Regions from separate parts of the Gorillibacterium terrae genome, predicted to be linked through region 1. Evidence: riboswitches for the same ligand, from Rfam matches in the RefSeq annotation. Region 1 holds a riboswitch; each other region holds the start of a gene.

Region 1 (4,681 bases):
GGCGATCCAGGAGATGCCCATGATATCGCCCTGGTAAGAATCGCCGGGCACGGGAATGTAGGTGCCCGGATTGGGGAAGCTCGTCACCTTGCTCCAGGTCTGCCCGTAGTTGGTGCTCTTCCACAGGCCGTTGCCGCTGCGGGCGCCCAGGTACAGGATGCTGTTCTTGTTCGGGTCAATCACCAGCCGTTCGCCCATCGAGCGGCCGGGCATATTGCCGCCTACCTTGAACGGCAGGGGAGACGAAGTAAACGTATTCCCCCGGTCGGTCGAGATGAGCACCGACCCGTTGTTCGGGTCCCAGGCGTTCGTGTACATCCCGGCCAGCAGGTACAGGCGGTTGGGGTCGACGGGATCGGTCGCCAGCGCGTCGATGCCGTTCTTGTTCCAATCGTCCCAGCCCACCCAGTTCGTCAGCTGAATCCAGCTGTTGTCGGCTTTATTCCAGCGGTAGGCCCCGCCTATGTCGGTGCGGGCATAGATCAGATCCTTTTCCGATTCGTTGAAGATGATGCCCGGAATGAAGCCGCCACCGGCTCCGGTATTGACGTTCTTCCAGGTATAAGCTTCGCTTGGCGCCGCCTGGACCGAAGGGGCGGTTACGGCAAACGAGCCGCCGATCAGCGCGGCCGCAAGCAGCAGCAAGCCTCCGGATTTGCGAATCTTCTTGCGGTTCATGATTTCTCCTCCTTGGGATATAATCGGTGCGGTTCCCATCTGAGCTGACCTCGACAGCCGGACTTGCGTTTAACGAGCGGACATCCCTCCTTAGTCGGAGTTGGGAACGAAGCGTTGCCGGGATCGAGGCAGGAGAAAGGAATCGCCGAGCCGTAAGCGCATTCATGAATGTTCACTGGACAAAGGTCGGATTCCTTTTCGCAAACAGGTTACCGATAACGCTTTCATTCCTCATATTAGCAACACTTCCCTATTTTGTAAACCATAGATTTCCATAGAATCGGCAAAGTCTTCAAAAATAATTTCCAATTCCCGTTTAGAGGCGAAATGCCTGGGGTAAGTAAGGATTAATCTACCATTAGTCGGAGGGGCTTAACGAAAAAAGACCCAGAAAGGGGATGAGGCATGGAGAATGAAAGCAAAAAGCAATACCTCCATAAAAAAAGATTTATAGAATTTGTTGTTTTTACCGCCATTTTGTGACAAACATCCTTGCAAAAAAATGATATGATGTATTTGAAAATCAACCGAGGGTCAGCAAAAGGCAAACCTGACTGAAAAGCAGGGACGCAAAGTCACAGGTCTACGGTCTCGATCCTAAGCGACTAAGACGGCTGGACTGCCTGGAGATCGGAACTCGCGGAGGGATGTACAATGAACCAGCCCATCCAAGCTAACGCCGATGATTTTGACCAGGAATGGATCGAACTGATTCATGAGGCATACAAAATGGGGATTCCCTACGAAGAAGTCAGAGAATTCCTGCGCCGTGCCAACCGGATGCCCATAGCCCTGTAACCTTGCCGCCGCTTCGTTCCGAATTTTCCATACATAATCCGTACCGTATTCGTCCTTAGGACTGTTTCTCCTTGCAATAGGCAGAGGAGGGGCGGTCTCTTTTTATGGGAGGGAAAGGTATATAGTATAGATATAGGATATAATTGGATTATGAATTCGGTGGAGGAGGAAGTCTATGCAAATCGGAGTTCCCAAGGAAATCAAGAACAATGAGAACCGGGTCGGGCTGACTCCCGCCGCAGCCGCAGCTTACCGCGAAGCGGGCCATGAAGTGCTTGTGGAACGCGGTGCCGGCACCGGCGCCGGTTTTGCCGACGAAGAGTATGCGCGGGCGGGAGCGAGCATTGTCGCCACGGCGGAAGAAGCGTGGGAGGCGGAGATGGTCGTCAAGGTGAAGGAGCCGCTTCCCGAGGAATTCGGCCGCTTTCGGTCGGGGCAGATTCTGTATACCTATCTGCACCTCGCTCCGGAGAAGCAGTTGACCGAGGCTCTCGTCCAATCGGGCGTCACCGCGATCGCCTACGAGACGATTCAACGGGAAGACGGCAGCTTGCCGCTCTTGATACCCATGAGCGAAGTGGCCGGGCGGATGGCGGTGCAGATCGGCGCGCATTTCCTGGAAAAAGCCCACGGCGGCAAAGGCGTCCTCCTCGGCGGTATTCCCGGGGTGGCTCCGGGCCGGGTCGTCATCGTCGGCGGCGGAGTCGTCGGAACGCAGGCGGCGGCCATGGCGGTCGGCCTGGGAGCGGAGGTGACCGTGCTCGACAAAAGCCTGGATCGGCTCCGTCAGCTCGACGATCTGTTCCGGGGTCGGATCCGGACGATCGCCTCGGGACGGACCGTTCTGGAGGAGGCGGTCAGAACCGCCGATTTGCTGATCGGCGCGGTGCTTGTGCCGGGGGCGAGGGCGCCCCGGATCGTCCGCAAGGATGCGGTGGCGGCGATGGAGCCCGGCTCGGTCATCGTCGACGTGGCGATCGATCAGGGAGGCTCGATCGAGACCGTCGACCGGATTACGACCCACGATCAGCCGACCTATGTCAAGCACGGCGTACTGCATTACTCGGTAGCCAACATGCCCGGGGCGGTGCCGCGGACGTCGACCATCGCTCTTACCAATGCGACGCTGGAATACGGCCTGCAGATCGCCGGGAAGGGGTTCAAACAGGCGGCCCGGGAGAATGCGGCCATCGCCCGGGGCATCAATGTGGCGGCCGGGCAGGTGGCTCACCCGGCGGTTGCGGCGGCGCACGGCTATTCGCATACGGAGGTAGCGGGATTGCTGCAGTAGCGGCAGTCCCTTTTTTTGATTTGCATTTTATGTAAGAGGGAGGCATAATAAAGATGAAGACTTCATGATAATGATAATCATTATCATGAATCGAAGGGCTTCTTGCCGAACCTGGCACCGAATACGACTACCTGCAAGAAGGAGCATGATAACCGATGAGAGCCAAACGGCTGCGCACCCGTCTGTCGCTGGATGACTATTTGGATCTGCTGAACTTGGCGATCCGCCTCGGGGATAAAGGCTGGCAAAAGGAAATAACCGCCAAGCTGGAGAAGCTGGCGGAACTTCAGGCTGAGGCGAAGCATTAAGGATCTACAGACGAATGCCGGTCGGAGTTTTGTAGCTTTTCAGCATAACCTGGCAGTCCACGTGGGTGACTCCGGGAAGGGTATAGAGCTTTTCGTTGAGAAACTCCTCCATCTCCCGTCCGTCGCGGAAAAGCCCCTGCACATGCAGTTTGCTCGGGCCTGTCATATGATACAGGCTGGTCACGAACGGGTCGTCCTTCAACCGGTCGGCGACCTCCAGCAGAAGATGGGGCTCCGTCTCCACATAGAAGAACGCGGAGACGCCGATGCCGATTTTCTCCGGATTGATCACGGCGGTAAAGCGCTCGATGACCCCCTCCTCCATCAGCAGATTGATGCGGGATTGGACGGAGACGCGGGACAAGCCAATCTCCCTTGCCAAATCGGTGTAAGATATTCTTCCATTTCTATAGAGGGAGACGATGATTTTTCGGTCAATTTCATCGATCGCGAACACATCAGAGTCATGTTGGGATTTGTTCATTCTCCTGTCTCCTTCTCTTCATCTCTTACAAATCGACGTCCGTTTTGGTGAAAATCCTACTTTATGAACTAATATACCCTGCTCCACCAGCGATCGCAATGGTTATTTTGGACGATGATGGTATTTTTGATGAGTTTGGGGCAAACGATTCATATTTCTTTTCAATGTTATGATTCCTATCATATGGGGTTGCCGAAGGAAAAGCAAACGGCCTTCAACGTCAAAAAAGGACAGCTTCCGGTTTTGTGCCGGTCGCAGTCCTTTTGGGGATTGGGGTGGGACGAGCAAGAGGAAAGGCAGGAGAAGACTAGTCGGCCTGGACGGCTTCCGCTTCGGCTTCCGCCGCGGCTGCTTCCCGTTCACCGGGTTCTTCTTCCGCAACCGCTTCCAATTCTTCCACTGCCTCTTCCGTTTCCTCTGCGCTCTCGCAGACTTCTTCTTCGGCCTCTACCGCTTCGAGCTCGGCTTCCGCTTCCGGAAGGAGGTCTTCCTCCGATTCTTCCTCCACAAGCCGATCCTCCACCTCTTCCAACACGTCTTCCGCCGCCAGCACTTCTTCTTCCTGACTCATTGCCTCTCACTCCTTTCGATGAATGACTTCCTTTTAAGTGTATGCCCGTCCTGATAGGCCTACAAGAGGTGCAAAATGTCGAGTCCGACTTTATTTTCCCCCTTCGTTCGAGCGGTCCCGGGAGGAATGGCAGGGAACGGAGATCTTGTCTGGATTTGTTGGGGAAACTCCGGTAAAATGGAGACTACTACCGATTATAGGAGATACCTGGATTGGATACTCTTCTGCTTCAAATCGAGAATGCGCGACAGGAATTGATCGAGCTGGCCTGCTGCCTTGGTTTCACGGACAACCGCGTACTGGACAAGTCCTGCGAGCTGGATCAACTGCTTAACCGGTATGAGCAGGACAAGGGGATTCAGGAGTAAAGACGAATGAAGCCGGCGACGGCTTTTTTTGTTGGATGCTTGAGGCGTGATACAATGAGAGGAAAGGAGAGGATGGTTACGTGGAAATCAATTTGAACGGCAAGCTGGCTCTGGTTACCGGAGCCACCGGGCAGCTCGGCAGAGTCATGGCGAGGACGCTGGCCTCCTGCGGAGCCGATGTGG
Region 2 (4,681 bases), on a different contig from region 1:
AACTTGATGTCGCCCGCCGCAGACAGGTCGTTCGCGCTGATCGTGTTGATGAACAGGTAGTAGAACGGATACAGGCAGCTCAAGGTGAACAGGCCGAACAGCAGATAGAGGCACGCCTGAAACGCCAGTTCGCCGGCCGAAGGTTTTTTGCGCATATAGGTCCTCTCCTTCCTCAGATGATCGACTCGCCGCGGACGGCTTTGGACAACGTGTTGGCCGCGAACAAGAGGAAGACGCTGACCAGCGATTTCAGCATGCTGACCGCCGTGGCGAACGGGAAGTTATTGGCGAAGGCGATGTTGTAGACGTACAGGTCGAGCACTTCGATCGTGTCCTTGTTCATCGCGTTCTGGAAGGCGAAATATTGCTCCATCCCGTTGTTGACGAAATTGCCGATCGACAGAAGCAGCAGAACGAAGAACGTCGGCATGAGTCCCGGCACGGTGATGTGCCAGATCTTGCGGAACCGCCCGGCTCCGTCGGTCTCCGCCGCCTCGTACAGGTCCTGGTCGATCCCGGCGATGGCGGCCAGGTAGAGGATGGCGCCCCAGCCGAGCGACTTCCACCAGTACCAGACGATCATCTTCAGCCACATGTGGGAATCCGACGCGAGGAAGTTGTAGCCCTCCGGCACAAGCTTGAACTGGGCGAGAATCGCGGTGACCACCCCGTTGTCGACGGAGAACAGGGAGAATGCGAGCGCGTAGACGAGAATCCAACTGATGAAGTTCGGAATGGTCGTCAGCGTTTGCACCAGCTTGCGGTACCAGCCGGTGCGGATCTCGGTCAACAGGATGGCGAAGACCACCGGAAATACCGAGGTAACCAGGCCGAGAAAGCTCATCGCGACCGTGTTCTTCAGCACGCGCAGCACTTCCGCCGTCTGGGTCGGATTGGCGACGATGGACTTGAACCACTGCATCCCGACATACGGCGTGTCCTTGAGCGGAATGCCGGGAATGTAGTCATAGAAGGCATAGATCCAGCCGCTGATCGGCAGGTAATAGAAGATGAACGTAATCGCCAGAAAAGGCAGGGCCATCAGGAACAGTTTGTATTTGTTCGCGAGCTTTGGCCGCGTCCGTTGCGCCGGCATCGCCGGCTGCACCGCCCCATCCGTTGGCAGCTCCATAGTAAGTTCTCCCATCCCCTCGGAAAATGTTAACGCTATCATTTTACCTTGTGATCGCCCGCCTCCGGGTGAGAAGACGGGCACCGGTTGAGGGAGAACGGTTATCGGCTATCGGACCGTTTTCGCAGCCGATCGAACCGTTTTCGCACCTCGGAAGGCGCACCCTGCGGCCGAATAACGCAAAAAAGGCGGAACCCAAGCCTCCCCCGTTAAGGGTTGCCTCAAGTTCCGCCCTCGGCTTGACCAGCATGCAGCCGATTGACATTGACGATAGCCGGTTCGGCTCTTCTGCCGCTTAATACACTTTGCTCATCTTGTATTTGTCCGCCGCCTTGGCGAAGTCCTTGCCCGCGGATGCGCTGCTTTTGCCGGCGTCTACCGTCGTATCCACAGTCACCCATTCGCCGTTCAGATAGACCTCGTTCCAAGCGTGGTACTGCTTCACATAGGCGCTTGTTCCCATGACCAGCTTGGCCGGAATTCCCTGGCTGCGCAGCATGGCCGCATAGAGCGACGCGTAATCGTAGCAAATGCCCTTGCCGGTGTTCAGGGTCTGCTCCGGATTCGGCAGGTATTCCGTTCCGACGGAAGCGGCGAGGGCGTTGTCGTACTTGATTTTCTTGATGATATAGCTATAAATGGCCTTCGCCTTGGCTTCCTCGGTCTTGGCCCCCTGGGTCAGCTCGGCGGCCAGCTTGGACGCTTGGCCGTTCGGCTGCCAGCGGACGTTCTGAACGGAATTCAGAAACACCGCCTGGGCATCGTCGAGCTTGACGCGAACCGTATCCTTCTTGACCAGCCGGTACTTGGTTCCGTCGGCCTGCTCCAGCAGCGAAACCTCATAATCGCCGTTGCCGAGCTGCAGAGGGAAGGCTTGTCCCGAGCCGGTCAGCGTGTAGGTGTAGACCGCTCCCTGCTTGGCGATCATCAGCTTCGTCTTCGTTCCGGTCTTGACGTCATAGCGGATCGCGATGAGGCCGCGGTTGACGGCCTCCTTGTTGAGCCAGGAGGCCTCCGAAGCCGCCGAAGCGGTACCGGGAACGGCCAGGTTCAGCGGCACAGCGGAGGCGAATACGGCGAGGATGACGGCGAGCAGCCATTTTTTCATCAAAAAAAGCCCCTTTCGGCAACTGGCTGCCATCCGTCTAAGACGGGAAGGCCCTGTAGTTTTGCGTCCCTGCCTTTCGGCAGGTTTGCCCTTATCGTGAAGCTTGTCGGTTTATCTTTCTCTCAAAAACGGGATTGATAGTTTCATAGTATCACATATTCCCGGACTGGCAACAGGGTTTGACAAAGAGATCGAAAAAGAAACACCTCAAACCAAAAAATGCTCCGCAGGGAGCCGGTCGAACGGCCCATACGGAGCATTAACGGTTTCGTTTCTAAGGACTTTCGACTCAGCGCTTGCCGGAGTCGAACGGCTCCCCGGAAGCCTTCGGCGCTTGCGACGACTTGGAGAACAAGACGAGCGCGAGCAGCGTAATCACGTACGGGAATACCTTCAGGATGACCGACGGAATCACTTGGAACTGCGGGATAACCTGCGAGACGTTGGCGACCGTGCTGGCGAAGCCGAAGAAGAAGGTCGCGCCGAGCACGCCGAACGGCTTCCACTGGCCGAAGATCAGCGCGGCCAATGCCAGGAAGCCGAGGCCGGCTACGCTGCCGTTGAACTCGCCGGAGTACGTGGAGATGATGATCGCCCCGCCGAGGCCGGCAAAGCCGCCCGAGATCATGACGCCCAGGTAGCGCATCCGACGGACGCTGATGCCGGCGGCTTCCGCCGCATGCGGATGCTCGCCGCAGGAGCGCAGGCGCAGGCCGAGCCGGGTCTTGTACAGGACGAATGCGCTCAGGATCAGCACGAGCAGGATGAACCAGGTCGTCATGTACGTGTTCGTGAAGAACAGCGGCCCGAGGATCGGAATCTTGTGCAGGTACGGCACATCGAACGATTTGAATGCCTGAACGATGCGAATGTTGCCGCTGCCCGTAATGTTCCGCGCGAGGAAGATGGTAAGCGAGCTCGCCACCATATTGATCGCCGTGCCGGAGATGACCTGATTGGCGCTTAGGTTAATGCTCGCGAACGCGTGCAAGAGCGAGAACAGAACGCCAATGACGAACGCGGCCGCGAGGCCCACCCAGAGGGTCCAGGCGGCACCGGGGTATTGGGCCTGGAGCTTGTTGATCGTGAAGGCTCCGGCGAAGGAACCGATGATCATCAGGCCCTCCAGGCCGATATTGACGACGCCGCTTCGTTCGCTGAACAGCGCGCCGAGCGCCGTAATGAGCAGCGGGATGGTGAAGACAATCGCATACGGGAAAATATTTTCAATTATTCCCCACATGATTATTCACCCACCCTTCCCACTTGTTTGACTTCTTCGGCCGGTCCCTCCAGCTTATCGGGTGGCGGCGGCGTTCCTGGCTTGGTCGCCTTATCGGCGCGGCGGCGGTTCAGGCGGGCGATAAGCTTCTCGAACAGGATGCTCGTCGCCGCGAAGTAGATGATGATCGCGATGATCGTGTCGGCGATCTCCGGCGGAATGTCGGTCATGGCGTTCATGAAGCCGCGGCCGGAATACAGGATGCCGAAGAAGATCGACGAGAGCAGCACGCCCACGGGAGCGCTCGCGCCGAGCAGAGCCACGGCGATGCCGTCGAAGCCTTGCGACGGCAGCAGTCCGATCTGAATATTCGCAGCGTTCCCGGCGAATTGGGTCAGACCGCCAAGTCCCGCGAGGCCCCCCGAGATCAGCATCGAGGTGATGATGCCGCGGTTGACGGCGATCCCGGCGTATTCGGCGGCGTCGCGGTTGAAGCCGACGGCCTTGAGCTCATAGCCGAGCGTCGTCTTGTTGATGATGAAGCCGATGACGAGGACGGCGACGATCGCCAGGACCAGGCCCCAGTTCACATACGATCCGTTGAACAGATCGGAGAGGAACGGCGACTTCAGCGTCGCCTTGTCCGGCAAGAGCCGCGACTCGGTCTCCAGGGACGTTCCCTTGAAGTGGGCCGGGATTTCGTAATAGACGACCCAGTAGCAGATCCAGTTCATCATGATCGTGGACACAACCTCATGCACGTTGAACCGCGCCTTGAGCAGCCCCGGGATGAACGCCCACAGCGCCCCGCCGATGAAGGCGGCCAGCGTCATGGTCACGAGCAGCAGGGGACGCGGCATATCGAAGCTGAGGCCGACGGCGGTGGCGCAGAAGGCGCCGAACAGCATCTGGCCGGGAGCCCCGATGTTGAACAGCCCGGTCCGGAAGGAGAAGGCGAGCGACAAGCCGGTGAAGATCAGCGGCGTAGCGGTCGCCAGCGTATTGCCGATGCGTTCGGGGTTCTTGAGCCCGCCGGAAATCAGGAACCGGTATCCCTCGAAGGGATCGTGACCGGTAACGGCCATGAGGATCGCGCCGGCCAGGAGGCCGAGCACGATGGCCAGCAGGGAGACTATCGCTTTTCTCATGCTCCTTCACCCCTCTGCACGCCGGCCATCATGAGCCCGATCTCGTTCTCATTGGTCTCGGCGGCGGCGAC
Region 3 (4,681 bases), on a different contig from region 1:
CGAGCGGCTGGTCGCCGATCGGCTCGCACAGCCTGAACCTGGAGCTCGCTCCCGGCGAAGAGCAGACGCTCGTGTTCATTCTCGGCTACGTGGAGAATCCGCAGGAAGAGAAATGGGAAGCGCTCGACGTTGTCAACAAGACCCGCGCCGAAGCGATGATCGCCAAATTCGCCGAGCCGGCCCAAGTCGACGCCGCGCTTGACGAGCTCGCCGCTTATTGGAACAACCTGCTCTCGAAGTACATGATCGAGACGGGCGACGAGAAGCTCGGCCGGATGGTCAACATCTGGAACCCGTACCAATGCATGGTCACGTTCAACATGTCCCGCTCGGCGTCCTACTTCGAATCCGGCATCGGCCGCGGCATGGGCTTCCGCGACTCCAACCAGGACCTGCTCGGCTTCGTGCACCAGATTCCGGAGCGCGCCCGCGAACGGATCATCGACATTGCCTCCACCCAATTCGACGACGGCAGCGCGTATCACCAATACCAGCCGCTCACGAAGCGCGGCAACACCGAAGTCGGCATCGGCTTCAACGACGATCCGCTGTGGCTGATCAGCGGCACCGCCGCTTATGTCAAAGAAACCGGCGACTTCAGCATCCTGGATGAAGACGTTCCGTTCGACAACGACCCGAACAACTCCGCCACGCTGTTCGAGCATCTGAAGCGCTCCTTCTTCCACGTGCCGAACAACCTTGGGCCCCACGGGCTGCCGCTGATCGGCCGCGCCGACTGGAACGACTGCCTCAACCTGAATTGCTTCTCCAACACGCCGGGCGAATCGTTCCAGACGACGGAGAACATCGAAGGCAAAGTGGCCGAATCCGTCTTCATCGCCGGCCTGTTCGTCTTCGTCGGTCCGGATTACGTGGAAATCTGCCGCCGCCGCGGTCTGGAGAAGGAAGCCGCGGAAGCGGAAGCGCTCATCCAGGGCATGAAGGAAACGACGATGAAGCACGGCTTCGACGGCGACTGGTTCCTTCGCGCCTATGACCACTACGGCGACAAGATCGGCTCGAAGGAATGCGCCGAAGGCCAAATCTTCATCGAGCCGCAGGGCATGTGCGTCATGGCGGGCATCGGTGTCGAGACCGGCGACGCCGAGAAGGCGCTCGACTCCGTCATCGAACGGCTGGAGACCAAGCACGGCATCGTGCTGCAGCAGCCGCCGTACTCCAAGTATTACATCAACCTCGGCGAAATCTCGTCCTACCCGCCGGGCTATAAGGAAAACGCCGGTATCTTCTGCCACAACAACCCGTGGATCATGATTGCGGAAGCCGAGATCGGCCGCGGCGACCGCGCGTTCGAGGTGTACAGCCGAATCGCTCCCGCCTATCGCGAGGACATCAGCGACCTGCACCGTATGGAGCCGTATGTCTACTCGCAGATGATCGCAGGCCGCGACGCCGTCCGCCACGGCGAAGCCAAGAACTCCTGGCTGACCGGCACGGCGTCCTGGAACTTCGTCGCCATCACCCAGGCGATCCTCGGCATCAAGCCGGACTTCGATGGCTTGAAGGTCGACCCCTGCATCCCGAAGGCTTGGGACGGCTACACGATCACCCGCGTCTTCCGCGGCGACACCTACCGCATCAAGATCACCAACCCGAACCACGTCTCGAAGGGCGTCGCCAAGATGACGCTGGACGGCCGCGAGATCGAAGGCAATGTTCTGCCGGTGGTCGGCGACGGCGCTACGCATGAAGTCGAGGTCGTATTGGGCTGATTGATAGCCGTATCCGGTCATACCGGTAGGTAAGACAAAGGACCGCTTCCATTTGAGGAAGCGGTCCTTTTTGTATTCAAGGCCGAACTCTTCTGCACTGCCTACTCAACATCGATCTCCGCGAAGAGCTCGTCAAAGGATTTTCCATCGTTGATCCCATCGATGAGGCGGGCCAGGCCGGCTTGCCCCACCTTTCCGAACCAATGCCCCACTTCCGCATGGGCAATCGGATAACTCTTGTCCGAGCTCATTCGATTAAAGTCGTTTCGCTTGGAAATCGCTTGAAGCTTCTGCTTGTCCTGGGGACCGGCATCGAAGGACTTGTAATCGGGAAACCGATCATCGGCCAGCGTTGCCAAGCCTTCGTCAAACCAAGCGGGAATCCGATCCAGCTTGGCCCTCTTCTTCAATTCGGAATGCATCCTTTCATGGGCGATCACATCCTGGCTAAATCCGCTCGGTCCAACCACAATGTAATCTCCCCAGTACAGATGATACGTTTGTCCCGTCGAGTTCTGGGCATACCGCTTAACCATTTTGGGCGACTCCACGAACAGGAACGTCGGGTCGGCTTGAACCTCTCCGTAAAATCCCTTAATCCGTTCCTCGGATTCTTTGAGATCCTGCAAGAGTTGCTCACGGGTCATCTGCGAAATACTCGGGTCGATGTAAACCCGGTTCCCATAGGGAGTCAGGCTCGAAGAACCCGCGAACATCGCGTTGACGGGCTGGGGCGTCTTCAGGTAAAGCGAAATCGCCAACAGCAGAATCAACGAAGATAGGATTAGGAGTGCGGTCTTTCGTTTGCTCGGTCGTTTCATGAGGCTCCTGCCTTTCGGGTTCGCCTAAACGCGGCTCCCTCTTCTCCGGGAAGCATCTTCGGGTGAAGGACTGCGAATCGGTCGCGGTTCATCCCTTTCTACAAAAAAAACGCCGCTTGCTCGCGGCGTTCTCTCCCCTTAGCGGGTAATGACATAAATATCAAATGCTCCGTAAGAATGCAGATTGAGCGGAATGGACAAGGCCTTCACGCCGCCGGGCACTCCGGAGCGCTGCTCCATGAAAGCAGGCGGAGTAATATCCACGCAGATGCCCTGGTTGTAGAGGAGCGTGCTGGCGTTGCCGCTGATCATGTTGGCCAATTCGGAGATGGCGCTGCGGCTGATCTCGTCAAATTCAGTCAGGGAAAATCCCCCCATCATCGCTGAAGCGATTCGCAGCGCCACGGCTTCGGGGAACCCGAATACCACTTCGCCGGTCATGCCCCCGACGATGCCGATCTTCAGCCAGACGCGATCGTCGCCGATCTCGATCTGCTTGATGGTGAGCTCGCCCAGTGTCGGTTTGACCTGGATCAAGGATTCGATTACCGTACAGGAAGACATCAGAAACGGATTGATGTAAGCTGCTTGCATTTTTTCGCCTCTCTCACTCGCTGGAATCGTGCGAAACCAAGCAATAGCGGTCTTCCCGGTAGGGTCCAATGCCACTGTTGTTCGGCAACCCGGCCGCCGTAGGAACTGGTCCTTTAGGCCCGAGGCTTTGCGTCCCTGCCTTTCGGTAGGTTTGCCTTTTCGCATCAAGTTGTTAGGACCACAGTCCTGCCATTAGTCTAAGTATACTTTCCAAAAACCCATTAATCAATAGACTTCCTTCCCGTTTCCTGCAAGTCCTGTCCGGTTATGTCTCTGGTGGACGGATTTCGGAATACGGACTGCGAGCCGAGGGACCTAAGAGGGTGACCCTTCGCCGCCGAAGGCGACGCCTAAGGCCCGGCAGCATGCCAAAAAGGGCCTACCAAAAAGACAGACGGAAAACCGTCTGCCTTGGATAAGCCCCGTTCGTCCCGAGGCGCTATTCCATTCCCGTAGCTTCCGCCTGCTTCAACACATCGATCAGTTCGCCGTGGATGCCTCCGCTCGTTGCGACGATATTCCGGACGCCAAGGTGATACTCCTGCCCCGTCGTATCGGTTACCCGCCCGCCGGCTTCCTGAACGAGCAGCGAGCCTGCGGCGAGATCCCAGGCGTTGAGGTTGATTTCCCAGAAGCCGCTCAGCCGGCCGGCGGCGATATAGGCCAAATGCAGCGCGGCGGAGCCTCCGTTGCGGATGTTGCGCACGCGCGGCAGCACAGCCGTTAGGCCGCGCATGTTCACGGGCAGGGCCGCGACCGGATCGGTCGGGAAGCCGGTCGCGAGGAGGCTCTCGGCCAGCGCCGCCTCCGAGGAGACGTGGATGGGCTTGCCCCGCAGATAAGCCCCTTTGCCCTTCTCGGCGACGAACAGCTCATCCCGGGAAGGATCGTAGACAACCCCGACGATGACCTCGCCCTTGAAGGCCAGCGCGATGGAGACGGAGAAGAACGGAAAGCCGTGAACGAAATTGGTCGTGCCGTCGATGGGATCGACGATCCACAGGTAATCGGCGTCCCTCACACTCTCCAGCGCTTGGGCGGATGCGAGCGGACCGGGCTCTACTCCTTCTTCCCCCAAGAAAGAATGCTCGGGAAAATGCGTCATAATCAAGTTCTTGATCAGCTTCTCCGAGCCTTTATCGATTTCGGTCACCAGATCGGCCGGCGATGTTTTGGTACCCAGCGTGGTGTAGGCTCCCAGCTTGCTCTTGATCCACTCCCCGGCCTTGGCCGCCGTGTTGATGGCAACTGCGGTAAAGCTCTTCCCGCTTGCGGAATAATGGACATTAATCGGCTCAGCCATGAATCATCACTCATTTCGGTTAATCTCTTATTCCCCAGTATAGTAGAGTTGCTTCGCAAAAACTACCGGAGCTTCCCCCAAATTTCATCGTAAGCGGTGACAAAGGGCATGGGTGTTGCAGGCCCTATCGCTAAAAACCCCACCGTCTGCGGTGGGGATGGATCAAGCGTGCCGCTTGAGCGGAAGTAACGGACCATAAGCGGTCAACGTTCAGCGCTCAGCGTTCCAAG
Region 4 (4,681 bases), on a different contig from region 1:
CTCCCCCAAGCAGTTCTCGGCCATTCCACTGAGCCAAGCCGGCGAACTCCTTGTCTTCTGCTTCAATCCGAATCGATACCTCCGCCGTTCGGGACCCCGCCGGCCGGCGCGGATAATCGGCAGGCAGCGACAACTGGGGCAGTCCGGCCAGCTCCGGCAACCAACCGGCTTGTTTATCTTCTCTATGCGTCAGTATAGCTTTCATTTCCGCATCCATCCTTCGTTAGTAGTGATCATCATGTCCCAAATCGGAGGCGCCGCCCTAGACAGCCAGGTCTTTGATCAAGCCCTTGAGCTGATCGGAGATCTGATTGAGATGGTCGGCCGAATCGACGATGCGGTTAAACGCGGTGCGCTGATCGACCGCGCGGTTTCTCATGTCGACGGACAGGGAAGCATTCTGCTCGGCAAGGCCGGACAATTGCTTGAAGGAGTAGGAAATCTGCTCGGTTTCCGCAACCATCTGCTCGGTCGCGGCGGAGACTTCCTGGGCTTGTGTGGTCACCTGGTCGGTGGCGGCGAGAATTTCGTTGAAGAGCGAGCCGGTTTCCTTGACGATCTCGATGCCGGTCTCGACGTTCTGCTCGCCTTCAACGATCGACTGCACGGCCATATGGGTCTCCCGGCGGATGTGCCCGACCAGCTCGACGATCCGTTCCGCCGAGTTCTTCGATTCCTCGGAGAGCTTCTTGACTTCGTTCGCCACGACGGCGAAGCCCCTGCCGTTCTCCCCGGCCCGCGCGGCTTCGATGCTGGCGTTCAGGGACAAGAGGCTCGTCTGGGAGGCGATCTGAGTAATCACTTGGACGATCTCGCCGATTTCCTCGGAGCGCCGCTGCAGCTGCTCCATCAGCTCCACCGAGCCCTTGACCGAATCGTGGATGGAGTTCATCTGCTCGATGACCCGTTCGACGTTGCGGTTGCCCTTCTCCGATTGAAGCATCATTCGGGTGGAGGTCTCCGACAGCTCGGCCGTATTGCCGGCGATGGTCTGAACGCCCATGGCGATCTCCTCGAGCGACGTTGCGCTCTCGCCGATGGCGATACTCTGCTGGCCGATCCGTTCCGACATCAGCTCGATGTGGCCCGTGATCTCGCCGGTGCTCTGGCTGCCTTCCTCAACGGTGGCGAACAGCTGCTCCGACTGGTCCGCCGATTGGATCGACACGCCCTTGATCGTCGTCACCAGCGTTCCGATCTGCTCGACCGTCCGGTTAAAGCTGGCGTTGACTTGGCCCAGCTCGTCGGGGCTTTCCTTCAGCCGGACGAAGAAGTCTCCCTTGCTGAAGCGCTCGAGCGCCCGCATGAGGTCCTGCACCGGAGCGAAGGTGCGGCGGTTGGTGAGGTACTGAAGGATTAGGACCACCAGCAGGGTCACGGCCAAAGCCACGGTCGTCTTGGTCAGCAACTCCTTCTTTCCGGCAAGGACGAGGCTGGCGTCGACATCCATACCGATGTAAGCGTACACCTCTCCCTGTTTATCCAGATAAGGAGTCAGGACCGTCAGCCACGAGCCGAAGTCATCCTTATAAATCTTGGTGAAGCTGAGGTGCTTGGTTTTCTTCATCGAGACAACCCCGTCGGCATGGATCTTGGGCTGCTCATAGTAATCTCCCAATTTCAGGTTGGCGTCTTTGAAGGCGGTGAGGAGCGAGGTTGGGAAGGCAATCATCGAGGTCTGGTTGGAATTCTTCAATTCCGCTCCAAAAATATAGCCTTGAGCGATGTTCGGGTGGGTAGCGGACAACTGGTCGAAGTGTTCCGTCAGTTTTTTTTGTATCGGTGATTCCGGGTCCAGATTGGCTTTGGCCTGCGCGACGTCGTCGGCGGAGATGGTCTTGGCGAATGCTTCCATCGTCTTCTGCGACTCGGCGCGGAGCTGCTTCATCATCAAATTACTTTCCAGGTGATAGCTGTAAAAGATGAGGATGAGACCGGTCAAAAAGATATAAAGACTGGTCAGCAGCATGTTCCTTCCGGCTATCGTTTTCTTGCGGGTCTTCCTCGTTTGCAGATTCTTGTCTAAACTTCCCGATTTCCCCATGTTTAAGCTCCTTCAGTGGCAATATAAAATAAAAAAGGCAAACGATGGGCTTAAATAGCCATAGTTCACCAATTTGCGGGAATAAAAGCTTGCAACTGGCTGACATTTCCTATACGGAAGTAGTCCCTATAGCTTTGCGTCACTACCTTTCGATAGTTTTGCCGAGTATTCAGTTGGAAGATTCGATCTGGGTCTTCCGGTTAAGGTGAAAATAATCCTGCATGGACTAACTTACCACGTTTTTCCTTCCGCGACTAGTCCCCCTGCCATTTTTTCCACAAATGGCCTCTTGCATCGTCAGGGATCAATCTGCTGTATCCGGGCCCATAGTCCCACGAGCCCTTCAGTTGACGCCTCCATATAAATTGTATACAATATAATTAAACAAAATAGTTCGATACACCAACCCAATGGAGGCGCGAGAACCATGAGCCTGTACGAGTATGAGGTCAAGACGATTCGCGGCGAGACGACGACGCTGGCTCCCTACCGGGGGCAGGCGCTCCTGATCGTCAATACCGCCACCAAGTGCGGCTTTGCCCCTCAATTCAAGGGACTGGAGCGGCTTTATCAGGAGTACAAGGACCGCGGCTTCGCCGTACTCGGTTTTCCCAGCTCGCAGTTCCTTGGCCAGGAGCTGGACGAGGACAGCCGGATCGCCGAGGCCTGCGAGCTGAATCATGGAGTAACCTTCCCCCTGTTCGCCAAGATTGACGTCAAGGGTCCGGAGGCCCATCCGCTGTTTCGTCACCTGACGCAAGAGGCTCCGGGCTTGTTCGGCTCGCGCACCATCAAATGGAACTTCACCAAGTTCCTGATCGACCGGGACGGCCGCGTCGTTCGCCGCTTCGCTCCCAAGGATACACCCGACAAGATCGAGGCCTCCGTCCGCAAGCTGCTTGCCGACCGGTCGTGATTTTACAGGACGATTCTGCACACTTCGCCTTTCCGTGACCTCGAACAAAAAGAGACCGTTCTCCCCTTTCGGAGAGCGGTCTCTTTGCGCGTTAATCCGGCTTCGTCTGCGAAGCCTGGCTGAGCCAGTAGTGCAGCCCGCCCCGTTCCAACTGCCGCTTCGCCGCGGCGATCTCCGCAGCGCCTTCCCGCAGGTTGGCGAGGAGGGATTCGTGGAAGGCCTGCAAGTGGCTGAGCCGCAGTCCGCGGTAGGCTTCCGGCTCATAGAGCCGCTCGGCTGCCGCACTGTAGGTGCCCAGCCCCTCGTCGATATAGAGAAAGTCCCGAACCCGCTCCTCCTGGACCGGCGAGTCCGAAGGCCATCCGGCCGCCGAGCGGTAGTGGGAGAGCAGGCTGTTGTAGCTGCCTTCGGCAAGATCAGAGGCCCAATCGGCCCAATCGTCGGCCATTTGCAAGGCGACGAGCGCCCCTTCCACCAGGCGGGACACCCGGGGGATATTCTCCTCCTGGTCGGCGAGCAGCAGCGCCGCCGTGCTGCACAGCTTGAGGGGAGCGGATTTGCCGGCGAGCCGCAGCGGATCGGCGGCGAAGAAGTCTGCTTCCGCCTCCGTCGCCACGCTCAGGGCCCATTCGGCGATATAAGCTCGGTAATGGTCCCAGAACGGGGAATCCCCCGGGAACAGCCGAGAATACGCCCGGTGGAACTCGCCGTGGCACAGGTTGGCAAGCGGCAGAGCCCGGCAGGCGTTCGGATCGGCGGTATCCATGATATCGTCCTGGATAAAGAAGTACAGCATGAGGAAGATATTCCCGACCGCCATCTCCCGGCAGGTTTCTTCGTCCAGCCCGCACTGCTCCCGGAGCCAATAGGGCAGCAGGTAGCAGATGCGGTTCTTGCCGCCTTCCTCGGTCCCGGTGGGATTGGCCTTGTGCAGATAGGCGTATCCCTGACCGCGTAGCGCCTCGGGAAAGGCTCCCATTCGCCTGCGGCTCTCTTCATAGGCAGATCGAACCTCAGGTATAAAGGCTTGTATCCGATCCATAGGGTCGGTTCCCCCTCAAGAAAACCATTTTTACTTGGTTTACAAATATTTTCCTCGATTATCCAGGGAAAACATGCTATATTTCAGTAAGAAACGCCAAATTTTGTTGAAAGGGTGATTCCAATGTCAACCGAAGTCGCATTGCAATCGCAAGTGATCCAAAGGGCTTGGAAAGATCCGGATTTTAAAACGAAGCTGCTGTCCGATCCCAAGGCCGCTATTCAAGAAGCCCTCGGCATCTCGCTTCCGGGGCACTTGAAGCTTAAGGCAGTGGAAGAATCCGCCGACGAGATGGTTCTCGTCCTCCCGCCCAGCCCAGCAGCCGTTATGAAAACGAAGGTAACCCCGCAAGCCGTTTGGCCTTAATTCGAGTATCACTTACGTTTATCCGCATCGGGAACAGGGGAAGGATTCGGAGCCTTTGGAAGCCGGATCAGCGCCTCTGTTCCTTTTCCTTTTTGGCTCCTAAAGTGGATCGTTCCTCTCATCGCCTCTATAATCCGAAAGGTCACCATAAGACCGAGCCCCGTCCCCTTGGTCTTGTTGGAGAAATACGGTTCTCCGAGCCGAGCGATTTCCTCTTCCCCCATGCCTTCCCCGTTATCCTTGATGCTGATCAGAATATCATCGCCGCTCGAACGGGCAGTAATCTCGACCGTGCCCTCTTCTTTGAAGGCTT

Evidence for each region. A riboswitch is a leader RNA that binds a small molecule or an ion and turns the genes downstream of it on or off. The one in region 1 is predicted to bind cyclic di-GMP.
Region 2: another riboswitch for cyclic di-GMP. It lies ahead of ACSEXS_RS14075 (transglutaminase-like domain-containing protein); the one in region 1 lies ahead of ACSEXS_RS18995 (anti-repressor SinI family protein).
Region 3: another riboswitch for cyclic di-GMP. It lies ahead of ACSEXS_RS01140 (chemotaxis protein CheX); the one in region 1 lies ahead of ACSEXS_RS18995 (anti-repressor SinI family protein).
Region 4: another riboswitch for cyclic di-GMP. It lies ahead of ACSEXS_RS14020 (methyl-accepting chemotaxis protein); the one in region 1 lies ahead of ACSEXS_RS18995 (anti-repressor SinI family protein).

What each region holds. Positions count from the first base shown of each region.
Region 1 covers NZ_JBPPGI010000006.1:85,153-89,833, reverse strand. The annotation lists gene ACSEXS_RS19000 (cellulose binding domain-containing protein) at 1-678, opposite strand, end outside; cyclic di-GMP riboswitch class I at 1,212-1,305, shown strand; gene ACSEXS_RS18995 (anti-repressor SinI family protein) at 1,333-1,476, shown strand; gene ald (alanine dehydrogenase) at 1,652-2,767, shown strand; gene ACSEXS_RS18985 (hypothetical protein) at 2,923-3,075, shown strand; gene ACSEXS_RS18980 (Lrp/AsnC family transcriptional regulator) at 3,080-3,559, opposite strand; gene ACSEXS_RS18975 (hypothetical protein) at 3,867-4,130, opposite strand; gene ACSEXS_RS18970 (Spo0E family sporulation regulatory protein-aspartic acid phosphatase) at 4,343-4,498, shown strand; gene ACSEXS_RS18965 (SDR family NAD(P)-dependent oxidoreductase) at 4,579-4,681, shown strand, end outside.
Region 2 covers NZ_JBPPGI010000003.1:328,474-333,154, reverse strand. The annotation lists gene ACSEXS_RS14085 (carbohydrate ABC transporter permease) at 1-155, opposite strand, end outside; gene ACSEXS_RS14080 (ABC transporter permease) at 173-1,132, opposite strand; gene ACSEXS_RS14075 (transglutaminase-like domain-containing protein) at 1,428-2,240, opposite strand; cyclic di-GMP riboswitch class I at 2,255-2,340, opposite strand; gene ACSEXS_RS14070 (ABC transporter permease) at 2,530-3,483, opposite strand; gene ACSEXS_RS14065 (ABC transporter permease) at 3,486-4,610, opposite strand; gene ACSEXS_RS14060 (ABC transporter ATP-binding protein) at 4,607-4,681, opposite strand, start outside.
Region 3 covers NZ_JBPPGI010000001.1:256,156-260,836, reverse strand. The annotation lists gene ACSEXS_RS01150 (glycoside hydrolase family 94 protein) at 1-1,733, shown strand, start outside; gene ACSEXS_RS01145 (hypothetical protein) at 1,835-2,554, opposite strand; gene ACSEXS_RS01140 (chemotaxis protein CheX) at 2,693-3,148, opposite strand; cyclic di-GMP riboswitch class I at 3,229-3,314, opposite strand; gene ACSEXS_RS01135 (inositol monophosphatase family protein) at 3,588-4,451, opposite strand; gene uvsE (UV DNA damage repair endonuclease UvsE) at 4,669-4,681, opposite strand, start outside.
Region 4 covers NZ_JBPPGI010000003.1:312,783-317,463, reverse strand. The annotation lists gene ACSEXS_RS14025 (non-ribosomal peptide synthetase) at 1-205, opposite strand, end outside; gene ACSEXS_RS14020 (methyl-accepting chemotaxis protein) at 263-2,044, opposite strand; cyclic di-GMP riboswitch class I at 2,132-2,217, opposite strand; gene ACSEXS_RS14015 (glutathione peroxidase) at 2,472-2,960, shown strand; gene ACSEXS_RS14010 (hypothetical protein) at 3,052-4,002, opposite strand; gene ACSEXS_RS14005 (NHLP leader peptide family RiPP precursor) at 4,126-4,368, shown strand; gene ACSEXS_RS14000 (ATP-binding protein) at 4,377-4,681, opposite strand, start outside.